DNA from 2 places in the Oryzibacillus soli genome. Region 1 is predicted to be linked to the other one. Evidence: riboswitches for the same ligand, from Rfam matches in the RefSeq annotation. Region 1 holds a riboswitch; the other holds the start of a gene.
What was found. A riboswitch is a leader RNA that binds a small molecule or an ion and turns the genes downstream of it on or off. The one in region 1 is predicted to bind cobalamin.
Positions count from the first base shown of each region.

Region 2: linked by a shared signal. The riboswitch ahead of ACSEXW_RS26565 (cobyrinic acid a,c-diamide synthase CobB) and the one ahead of metE (5-methyltetrahydropteroyltriglutamate--homocysteine S-methyltransferase) in region 1 are both predicted to bind cobalamin.

Region 1 is NZ_JBPPGJ010000037.1:669-6,508, reverse strand. It holds gene ACSEXW_RS27495 (LacI family DNA-binding transcriptional regulator) at 1-1,022, opposite strand, end outside; gene ACSEXW_RS27490 (bile acid:sodium symporter family protein) at 1,262-2,272, opposite strand; gene ACSEXW_RS27485 (YheC/YheD family protein) at 2,367-3,122, opposite strand; gene ACSEXW_RS27480 (hypothetical protein) at 3,357-3,521, opposite strand; cobalamin riboswitch at 3,685-3,883, shown strand; gene metE (5-methyltetrahydropteroyltriglutamate--homocysteine S-methyltransferase) at 4,039-5,840, shown strand, end outside.
Region 2 is NZ_JBPPGJ010000029.1:43,493-49,332, forward strand. It holds gene ACSEXW_RS26555 (nitroreductase family protein) at 1-475, opposite strand, end outside; gene ACSEXW_RS26560 (cob(I)yrinic acid a,c-diamide adenosyltransferase) at 627-1,199, opposite strand; gene ACSEXW_RS26565 (cobyrinic acid a,c-diamide synthase CobB) at 1,192-2,643, opposite strand; cobalamin riboswitch at 2,755-2,952, opposite strand; gene ACSEXW_RS26570 (4Fe-4S binding protein) at 3,100-4,479, opposite strand; gene ACSEXW_RS26575 (hypothetical protein) at 4,476-4,952, opposite strand; gene ACSEXW_RS26580 (sensor histidine kinase) at 5,121-5,840, opposite strand, start outside.

The DNA of each region.
Region 1 (5,840 bases):
CTGGACTGGCGAACCACCAACCGGGTCGCCAGAACCTCGCGCTCATGCCCTCCCGCCTCATCGTTCGGCGGTCCCTTCTCCGCCAGCTCCAGCACTCGTTCGGCCGCCCGTCTCCCCATCTCATAGAAGGGGACATGAACAGTGGTCAGAGGCGGATCCGTCAGGCTGGCGCCATCCGAATCGTCATACCCGGCCACCCGGATATCCCGGCCGGGCACCACGCCGAAGCTGCGGATACCCTGCATGAAGCCGATGGCCATCCGGTCATTGGCGGCGAAGACGGCGTCCAGCTGCCCGAGCCGGTCCCGCAGCCGCTCCGCTGCGGACAGGCCGCTGCGCCGGCTGTAATTGCCCTCGGCCATAAGCGCCGGATCTGGGGTTCGCCCCGCCTCCCGGAGCGCCCGCCGGTATCCCTCCAGCCGGTCCCGGCTGTTGGAATAGTGGGCGCCGCCGTTGATGAACCCGATCCGCTCCGCGCCCAGCGAGAGCAGATGCCGGACCGCCTGGTAGCTGCCTTCCTCGTGATCCGCGTCCACCTCGTAGAACCGCTCCTCCGGGTAGTGCTGGTTCACGATGCAGAAGGGCAGCCCTTCCCGGTCCAGCTTGCGAAGCGCCTCCCGCTCGTGCGGCAGGTCGCTGGCGCCTAGGATGACGAGGGCGTCCACCTTCTGGGTCCGGTAATGGGAGATGTAATCCATCTCCTCCTCGGGGGAACGGAAGAGAAGCAGCAGGCCGTAGCCCATCCGCTGCACCGCTTCCCCAATGCCGCTCAGAATTTCGGAGAAATAATAGGTGGAGAACAGATGCACCTTCGGCACCGAGGGCAGCACTACCCCCAGGTTGCCGCTCTTGCCCCGGGCGAAGCTCCGGGCTATCGCACTCGGCTGGTAGCCCAGCTCCGCCGCAGCCTCCAGCACCTTCCTCCGGGTCTCCTCCTTCATGGGTCCCACCCCGTTCAACACACGGGACACCGTCGCCTCCGACACGCCGGCCCGCTCCGCTACTTCTCTGCGGGAAACCATTCGCGCCCTCCTTCCCTGCACCTTGATGCCTGATCATTTTGATGAATGTACACGCGTACATTATCCGATTTATTCCATCTGCTGTCAACCGGGATTTCTCCCTCCTGGCCGCCCTCTCAAGCCAAAAAAGCCGGTTTCCGACGCTTACATCGGAATTCCGGCTTTCTTGCTCGTGCTATGTGCTCTGTTCGGTCCAATCCGTTCCGGTCCTATCCGGCTGAGCGGGGTCAGCCAGCGGCTTAACCCGCCGCCCGACGCCCCTCCGAAAGCGGAACACCTGGGGCTTCCTTCTTCTCCGCCCCCGGTCCGAGACCGTACTTCCGGTTCAGCATATAGGCATAGGTGGAGGCCAGAATCTGCTGGAACAAGGTGCCGACCATGACGGGGAACACCACCGCCGGGGCAAAATAGGTCGCGGCCAGCACCGTGCCCGCGCTGATGTTGCGCATGCCGCTGTTGAATGTCATGGCCACGGTGACGCCGAGCTCCGCCTTCATCCTCCGGGAGGCCAGCCAGCCCCAGAAGTAACCGGTAGCCGCCACCCCCAGCACCGTCAGGGCGATCCCGACGGACTTCCAGGAGAAGGTGGTGAAGTACGGCGCCACCACAGATGCATTGATGGAGACGACGGAGATGAGCCCCAGCTTGCTGAAGGGGGCCAGCTTGGGGCCCCAGGTGCTTTTGACCTGTCCGCGGGTCCAATGGTTCAGCGCCATACCGGCCAGCGAAGGCAGCACTACCATCCACAGAAGCCCCTTCATCATGCCCCAAGTATCGATGTTCACGTTTGCACCCACCAGCAAATGCAGCGTATACGGGACTACGAAGGGGGAGAGGAACGTATCCAGCAGGATGATCGACAGGGTCAGCGCGATGTTGCCTTGATATAAGGAGACCCACATGAAGCTGACGATCCCGGTGGGGATGATGAACGCCAGCGCCAGGCCGGTAATCGTATAGGCGTCCCCGTGGAAGAACAGCGAGCCTGCACCGAAGGACAATAGAGGCATCCACACGTGCAGAATGAAGAGACACACCAACAGCGGCGCCGGGTGCAGCAGCACTTTCTTCAGATCCTTGAAGCCGGAGCCGAGGCTCCCCGAGAAGGTCATGAAGGCGAAGATCCACGGAACCAGGAAGGCCGCCGGCTTCAGCCATACGGAAAGGAAGACGCCAAGCAGCAGGCTGCATGGCGTGACGAACGGCATCCACTTCTCAATAAAGCGGTTAAAGGCATAAGCAGCTTTCATCTTTTGTTATCCCTCGATTCCACCCAACAGCGTATCGTTTCGGGTCTAGTTCGTATAGGACTACTATACCTCAAGGCGGGCTCGAGAAGCGTGATTATTTTTTGGACATTTGAATCCGGCCGTAGGCCCGGGCGTAACGGATGACTTTCCGGAAGACGCTTTTATCCTTCAGCGCTTTGAAAATATACGGGTCCGGGCAGGTGTTGACCTCCAGAATCCAAGGCTTGAACGAATGGTCAACGGCAATGTCCAGGCCGATCTCCTTGATTCCGGGATAACGGGCCTCCAGCTTCCGGGCGACCCGGACTCCCAGCTGCTTCAGCCCGCCGCGGAACCGGTCCCGTCTGGCGCGATCGAGATAAGACCCCATCAGCACGGAAACGGGCTTCAGCGTCCCTCCGTTATGGAAGTTGGTGACGATCTTGCGCGGATGGGCCACCCGGCCGATCATCCCCGTCGCTTCCCATGAGCCGTTCGGCGTTTTCTGAACCATGACCCGGATGTCGAACCGGCGGCCGCCATGCTTCAGAAGATGGATGCCCTTCTGGACGAGGTAGGTTCGTCCCTTGGTCGCCTTCACCAGATCCTGATACAGCCCGTTCAGGTCCGAGAAGGTCCGGATTACGGTGCCGGATTGATATTTGTAGATCCCCTCCGTCAACTCCACCCGCATGACCCCATTGCCGAACGTTCCCCGGTCCGGCTTGACGTACACCATTCCATAATGGGACAGCATGGCTCCCAGCGTATCTTGGGTCAATCTCTCCGTGTGAGGAATATGACCTTTGATTTTCGAGTCCGCACCGAGGGTCTGCGTTTTCTTCCACTTGCTGTGGACAAACCGCTGCATGTACCTCTCCCTTTCTTGTTCCGGCTTGATGGGCAGGAATCCGCCGCCAGGAGCGTGCACCGCCGCGGAGGCCTTCTCCCTTGGCAATCCTGCGAGACATCTTATCCTATGCCGGCCGTACCGGATTGGCGAGGGCGAACAGGCAATCGGCAATAAGCCCCCTGGCATACTGCCAAGGGGCACTCAAGGAATGCATATGTGGGAATCACGTGCTGATGACGCCGGATGGACCGTTTAGGCCGCCATCGGGGCGGTCCGCTCTTGTAGGGTTGGGGCCACGGTCTCCGCCGGTGCCGGAGGCAGCCGGGTCTCCCTGCCGGAGTTGCGGCCGGCGCATCCGGCCATCCACGTTAGGATCAGGCCTGCGGCGCAGAATAGAATCAGCTTGCCTTTTGACATGTCGGTTCTCCGTCCTTTCCCCATCAATATATGTAACGCACCCACGCGCTCCGACCTAACGGAAGTGAACATTTCTTGGACAAAAAGATCCGTTGTTCCGCTTCGGCACTTTGGAAGTATTGCATATTTTTACGTTTGAATGTATGATTATCCATATTGGAATTATTCCATATTGGGATTAGGTGCTCTGTCCAATTAGAACCGGATCAGAGCTTAAAAGGGAAGTTCGGTGAAAAACCGACGCGGTCCCGCCACTGTAACAGAGGAGTCAGCGTGAATGACGCCACTGATCTTCGGATTGGGAAGGCTACGCTTGATGATGATTCTGGAGCCAGGAGACCTGCCTATTCTGACAGCACTGCCGTACCTACGGGAGATAGGGAGGTGTTAGATGGACCGTCATAATGCGCGATTATGAGGGCGTCTTTCCCTATGCTTTTTAGGGGAGAGACGCCTTTTTGATTTTCGGAAGTAAGCGGTTGGTTACGATTATGAACGATACGAGGAGAATCATACTATGGCCCTATGCAGTATTCTAGGTTACCCAAGAATTGGTTTCGACCGGGAGTGGAAAAAAGCGCTGGAAGCATTCTGGTCCGGGAAAATCGAGGAGACGGAGCTGCATCTCAAGCTCCAGGACATCCGTCTCGGTCATTTGCGTAAACTGCAGGACAAAGGAATCGACCTGATCCCGGTTAACGATTTCAGCTACTACGATCATGTACTGGATACGGCCGTCATGTTCGGCCTTATACCTGACCGGTTCCGGCATAAGGACGGTCCCGTCCCGCTATCCGTCTATTACGGAATGGCGCGCGGCACGAAGGATGCCACGGCCAGCGAAATGACCAAGTGGTTCAATACCAACTACCATTACATTGTTCCGGAGCTGCACGATGCCAATCCGGTACTGACAGAGAACCGCCCCCTGCAAGCCTACCGTGAAGCGAAGACGAAGCTAGGCCTTGAAGGCAAGCCTGTCGTTCTAGGCCCTCTTACCTTCCTGAAGCTCGCCAAAGGTTATACGGCCCATGAGACGGACTTGTGGCTGGATCGTCTGATTCCGCTCTACGTCCAAATGCTGCAGGAGCTTGCCGCTGAAGGCGTTCAGTGGGTACAAATGGACGAACCGATTGCCGTTGTCAGGTTGACAGCTGAGGATATACAGCGGCTGAAACGAATCTATGCGAACCTGGCTGAAGCCGTCCCGTCCCTTAACATCATGCTGCAGACATATTTTGAATCGGTTGAGAACTACAGGGATCTCATTACTCTTCCCGTAAAAGGCATCGGGCTCGATTTCGTACACGGTCTCGACGGGAACCTCTCTTCCCTTAGGGAGCATGGATTTCCTAGCGACAAAATTCTTGGCGCAGGCGTGATCAACGGAAGGGGGATCTGGCGTGCTAATCTTGATGATAAGCTGGCCCTGCTCGATGAATTGCAGCAAGCGGTTCCGGCAGAGCGCTTGATCCTGCAATCCTCCTGCAGCTTCCTTCATGTGCCGGTATCCACCGAGCGTGAGACGAAGATACCCTACGAGATCAAGGGGGCCCTTGCCTTCGCAGATGAAAAGCTTGACGAACTGGTCCTTCTGAGAAGGGCGGTTACAGAAGGCAAACCAGCGGTTGCCGAGGAATTGATGACAGCGGCCGAGGCGCTTGACCGATTGAAGCAGTCCCCTTCCCGCAATCGCATCGATGTCCAGGAAGCGGTAGCCTTGATGACGGCACAGGATCCTAAGCGAAGCAAGCCGTTCGAGGTGCGCCGTATTGCACAGCAGGCAAAATGGAAGCTGCCCTTGTTCCCTACAACGACCATCGGAAGCTTCCCCCAAACCTCTGATGTCCGCAAGGCGCGCCAGTTATGGCGTAAGGGCGAATGGACGAAGGACCAATATACGGCATTCATTCACGAACAGATCGATACTTGGATGAAGCTTCAGGAAGAGCTTGGTCTGGATGTTCTCGTACACGGCGAATTCGAACGGACCGACATGGTCGAATTTTTCGGGGAGAAGCTGGATGGCTTCGTGTTCACTCAAAACGGATGGGTGCAATCCTATGGCTCCCGCTGCGTAAAACCGCCGATCATATACGGCGACGTTGCTTCTAGAGGCGATATGACGGTTTCGGAGACCGTCTATGCCCAGTCGCAGACCGATCGTCCGGTCAAAGGAATGCTGACAGGCCCGATCACGATTCTGAATTGGTCGTTCGTCCGCGAGGATATCCCACGAGAGCAGGTCGCCTACCAATTGGCCTACGCACTCCGTCAGGAGGTTCTGGCATTGGAACAAGCGGGCATCGGGATGATTCA
Region 2 (5,840 bases), on a different contig from region 1:
GAACCGTATCGTACCCGTGAGCCTTGGCAACCAGCATCAGCTGCATGGCCACCAATCCGCCGTCCACGAGAGCGACGCCGCGTGCGACTTCCGGAGGCATGGAACGGTAGGCTTCCTTCATCCGGGGAACGTAGCTGTCGCGGGCTTCCTTGGGCATGCCGGCTTCAACGGCAAGATCGTAGATTTTGTCCGCTTGCTTGTAGGCCTCTGTGTCTCCGAGCAGGATGACGGTGGCGGCGGAGTCCACCACTTGCTTCTGGTTATTGGCGATCGGAAGCAGCTTCTCCTTCACGGCCGGGTCATCGACAACCAGGAACCGCCAGGGCTGGAGATTGGACGAGGACGGTGCCAGGGCTGCTTCGGCCAGCATCTCCTTCAGCTCTTCGGCAGGAATGCGGACGGACGGATCATAGCTGCGGATGGATTGGCGCTCCCGAATAAGGGTGAAGAAATCCGATTGAACTTTTTGAGTCATATGAGTTTCCTCCATTCATCAACTGTTATAGATTTAATTACTGTTTCTTTAATAGTTACAGTATAAAAAGAAGCGCTCCGTCTGTCAACAGGAACGCCATATTTTTTCCAAAAAATATCTGATCCCAGGGTTACTCGGAACGGTGAAACGGTCAGAACTCCAACCCCGGCATAGCAGTTATGCCTTCCTCGTAATAATGCTTCACCGCCACGACCTCCGACACTAGATCCGCCGCGGCGATCACCTCCGGCTTGGCGCCCCGACCGGTCAGCACGAGATGCAGGTGCCGAGGCCTGCTGCGGATCAGCTCCAAGACTCCCTCCAACGGGAGAACGTCGTCAACCGGGAATCGGTCGATTGCCAGCGCATTGTGGATCTCATCCAAGATCACCATATCCCAATCGCCGTTCATCACTTCCTCCCGGGTCATCGCCCAAGCCTCCCGAAGCGCGCTGCGGTGCTCCTCCGGTGTCTTAGTCCACGTGAAGCCGACTCCCAGCTGCCGGACGTCAATTCCGATCTGGGTCAGGATCAGCTGTTCCCCATAGCTGCGCTTCGGTGATTTGATATACTGAAGAATCAGCACCTTATAGCCCCGGCCCGCCGCACGAACGGCCAGCCCGACGGCTGCGGTGGTTTTCCCTTTGCCATCCCCTGTGTAGACCAGGGTATAGCCCTTCCTTTTGCTTCTCTTGTCCGGTGCCGTCTGTTCCGTCTCACTCATGTCCGCTTCCTCCTCTTCTTCTCCTGTACGCTGCACATCTCGCAACCAGCCGCTTGGCGGCTTCCGGATTCGAGGCGAAGTGCACGTGGGTATATCCCGCCGTTAAGGTATCGGTAGCATAGCCGTCTTGGCCGGCTCCGCGCAGTCCTTTGGTATCGTAAGCGTGAGGGTAGATCTCCGAATCGGGAGTCAAGGTGGAATAATGATACTCGTGTCCCCGGATCGTATCCCCCTCGGCCAGGAGCACGCCGTCCCGGAGCCCCGTTACCTCCCGATAGCCGAAGGACGAGAGCTTGGACTGCATCCGCACCTCTGCGGGAATGATGCCCGCCATCGGGAACGTCCGGCCGGACTGGTCCGTAATGGAGCGGCTCAGATACATATATCCCCCGCATTCGGCGAATATCGGCAGTCCCACCTCGGCCCGGGCCTTCAGATCCCGGCCCACATGTCCGGCCTGCGCCAGCTGCTCCGCAAATTCCTCGGGGAAGCCGCCTCCGATATAGACGCCATCCGCTTCCGGCGGTACCGGCTCCCCGGCTAAGGGGCTGAACGGTTGGATACGGGCTCCCAGCTCTTCCAACAGCTCCAGATTCTCAGGGTAATAAAAGTTGAACGCCGCATCCATGGCTACGGCGATGGTGAGCGAATCCTCCGTCTGAGGATTCACGTCCGCTTGATCCGTTCCGCCGGCAGGCGTGGAGAACACCCACTTCTCCGGCCAAGGCAGGGGCGGGACCCGGCGGGCCAGCTCCAGCAGCGCGTCCAGATCCACACCCTGCTCCACCGCATCCGCCGCCCGCTCGAAGAACGGCTCCAGCTCTCCCCGTTCGATGGCAGGTACCAGTCCCAGATGCCGCTCCGGCACCTGGAGCCCCTCTTCTCTGCCCAGCCAGCCAACCACCGGGATGCCGCATACTTGCTCGACGGCGGCTTGGACGAGGCGGAAGTGGGCTTCACTGCCGCATTGGTTGGCTATAACGCCGGCGATCCGGCCCGGACCCGCCAGCTCGCGGAAGCCCAGCACCATGGCGGCCGCTGTCCGGCCGATGCTGGAGGCGTTTACGACCAACAGCACCGGTGCGGCCAACAGCTCGGCGATCTCCGCCGTCGATCCGGTATTGGCCAACGGATCCTTCCCGTCGAACATGCCCATAACCCCTTCGATCACGGAAATGTCCGCTTCTCTGGATCCTCGCAGGAAGATCTCCCTCATCACGTCCAGAGTCGTCATCCAGGTGTCCAGATTCCGGGAGATTCTGCCGGTGACTGCAGTGTGATAGCTCGGATCGATGTAGTCCGGGCCGCATTTGAAGCCTTGCACCGCCAGCCCGCGGCGTTTCAAGGCCGCCATCAGACCGATGGTGACGGTCGTTTTGCCGGCACCGCTCCCGGTGCCCGCTATCACCAAGCGGGGGATTCCGCCCCCTATCTCGGATATCATGCCGTTCCGATCCCTCCTTCTGAAGCCCCAGCACGCACAAATAAGCATCTCCGCCGGGAGATGCCTACGCGTATCGAATCCACTTACACCACCCTATGACGCGTAGGATATGAGGTGAGCGAAGAACGGGCAGGTCTCCTGACTTGCGGCTCTTCACCTGATCTCCCGCCTTCCCGCTTCATGTTCCATGAAGCAGTGGCTAATTTGGAGCGGCTCCCCGCTTACAGTGGCGCGACCGTACCGGATTTTCACCGGTTTCCCTATTAAGTCGGGCTGTGAACACCCGACACCCGTTCCCGAAGCTTACGGTATAGAAAATAATTCTCAATATACCATATGTCTATGGATTCGTCTATTGAACCCGGCTGCTTCGTCCTCTGATAGTTTCCGCTCCATCACCAAAACGAAGACCCCGTGAATCATCACGGAGTCTCCATTTTTTCAGGAAGCTTGATCTTATACCCGATGCATCATCGGCAGCGAGAACAGATAGAGGTTGATCACGGCCAGGACCGCCATCAGAACGTAATACGGAAGCAGCTTCCGCCACGATGCCCGTTGGCCGATCCGATAGACCGTATAAGCCGAGCCCACGGTACCGAGCACAACGACAAGATATTGAAGCCATTGGACGGTTCCGGCGGATGCCAAACTCAGGTCTCCGGAGAGCTGGTAACCGAACAGGCTCACGGTATTGAACCAGATCGCCTTGCCCTCTGTGAAGGCATGGAACAGGTTGTGCGCCAGATGGCCAGCCAGGTCCAGCGGGATAATGGCGTAGCCGAACCGGACGAAGTTCTCCCGGACCTTCTCCGCGCTCTTCGAGCCGGCCGTTAAGCGGGCGGTGACCCACAGCATGGCGATCGGGAGCATCATGGAGAGAACGAAAGCCACGGTGAAATTCACGTTGTAGTTCGTGGTCTGGGTGACCTTGCTGATGCCGGTCAGGATGCGGTCCCAGATCTCCAGCATGGTGATATTCTGTACGAAGACGATCCCCATGATGACCGCAGCCAGAAACGCATGCTCGGCCTTCGGCTTCTTGATGCCCCACAGCTCAGCCGTCGGCTTGCGGGGGGAGATCCGGATCGAATTGTTCGGACAGGTCTTCACGCAGTTGCCGCACAGATTGCAGTCCGCGCTGCTTTCCATGGTTCGGGGGAACTCGAACATCGGACATCCTTCCGCCTTCTCGTTGCCCTTGTAGCAGGACTGGGTCTTGCACGTTTTGCAGATGTCCGGAGTGCCCCGGAGCTCCAGCATGCCGGACCGGGAATAATTCCCGGCCAGGCCGCCCAGGAAGCACAGCGTTTTGCAGAAGGTCCGCCGTTCGTAGAATACCGACGTTCCCACCACCATCGTGGTCAAGAGAAGCAGCAGGTATCCGGAACCGCGAGGGGACTCGACGATTCCCCAGATGTGGTCGGACCAGGTGATCAGAATGAAGAACAGATCGATCAGCCAGATCCCGTATTTCTTCAGGAAGGCTGGCATGGGTCTCTCGGAGCCGACCAGCTTCCGGACGATGTCGCTGATCTTTCCGAAGGGACAGACGGCGCACCAGAATCGGCCCAGCACCAGGAAGATCACCGGGATAGCGGGCCACCAGAGCACCCAGGTTAAGGAGGTACCGAAGTTCCGGCTCGGGTTCATCGTGCCGGCCGCCAGTTCGTAGACAATGACGGAGAAGACGACCATAGCCGCCCACTGGAAAATACCCGGGTACCATCTGCTGCGCACGAAGGCCCGGATAGCAGGAACGTCCAACAGATTGTACCGCTTGCCGGCGGCGGAGACATCAGGGGATTGCGAAGTGCTGCGTACCGGTGTGCTCATGCTAGCCCCTCCTTCTTCCGGAACCGCTTGTTCCAGATTCCAATCAGGATGAATGCGGCGTTAACTGCGCCGAAGGCATATAGAACCGGCAGGTTGGGCGGGGTTTCCACCACGTTCTCATGGCTCCCGTGGCCGCCGGTGCTTGAGCTTTCGTGCGTCCCATTGGAGGTGGCGCTGCCGGTCGAACCATGGGAGGCATGCGCATCCGTTGACGATGTGGCGTGCTGCTCCGCAGGCGTAGACATCTTGCTGTGCTCCTCCGTTGTCATATTGTGGGCCGCGTGGGCATCGGCAGCGGGTGCCGGCGCCGGGCTCGGAACCGGACTCTTCACGGCCTCTTGCTTGGCTGCCGGTTGAACCTGTGTGGTTCCATGACCGGCATGCTCGTCCTTCTTGGCTTCGTCTGCCCATGCGGTGCCGGCGAAGAGGACCACACCGGCCAATCCCGCGGCGATGGCGATTTTTTTCATCATCCGATCTTCCTTTCTTCTCGATGCTACTGGCTCTATTCTAGGAAGAAAGTATGGAGAAACGATGTGGATCGATGGACATCCTCGATCGGAATCCCGTTAAACCGCGATTGTTCACAAAACCTTCACGCCCCAAATAGAAAGAGACTGTCCCATCGGACAGCCTCCTTCCTATGCCGGGCCGCTTGTAGGCAGAGAGATGACGAAGCGGGTGCCTGCTCCCGGTTCGCTGGCCACCTCAACCGTCCCTCCTTGGAGCTCCATCAGCTTCTTCACGATGGCCAAGCCTAATCCGCTGCCTCCGTGCTCGCGGGACCTGGACTTCTCCACTCGGTAGAACCTCTCGAAGATATAAGGAAGCTCCTCCTGCGGTATTCCCCTTCCCGTATCCTCCACGATCAGATGGACGGACTCGGGTTGTGCCGATAACCGCACCCGGATCGTCCCCTGCTCCGTATACCGGATGGCATTCTCCAGAATGTTCAGGACAACCTGCTCCATCCGAAGACCGTCCGCATAGACGAGTGGGATATCGGCCTTCTCGTAGTGAAGGGACAGGCCTTTTTCCCTTGCCTTCAGCTGTACCTTCTGAACGCTGTTCTCCGCCAGCTCCGACAGATCGAGCCATTCCATCAGGAGATGAATCTTCCCTTCCTCCATCTTGGAGAGCTCGAAGAGGTCATGGATGAGCCGGCTCAGCCTTAAGGACTCTTGATAGATAATGGTCAGGTATTGCACCTTCTCCTCCTCGGAGTCGTACAATCCGTCCGTCAGTACCTTGGCATAGCCCTCCAAGTAGGTAATGGGCGTACGCAGCTCGTGGGAGATATTCGCGAAGAATTCCTGCCGCGTATCCCGGTAATGCTGCAGATCCCGGGCCAGATCGTTGAT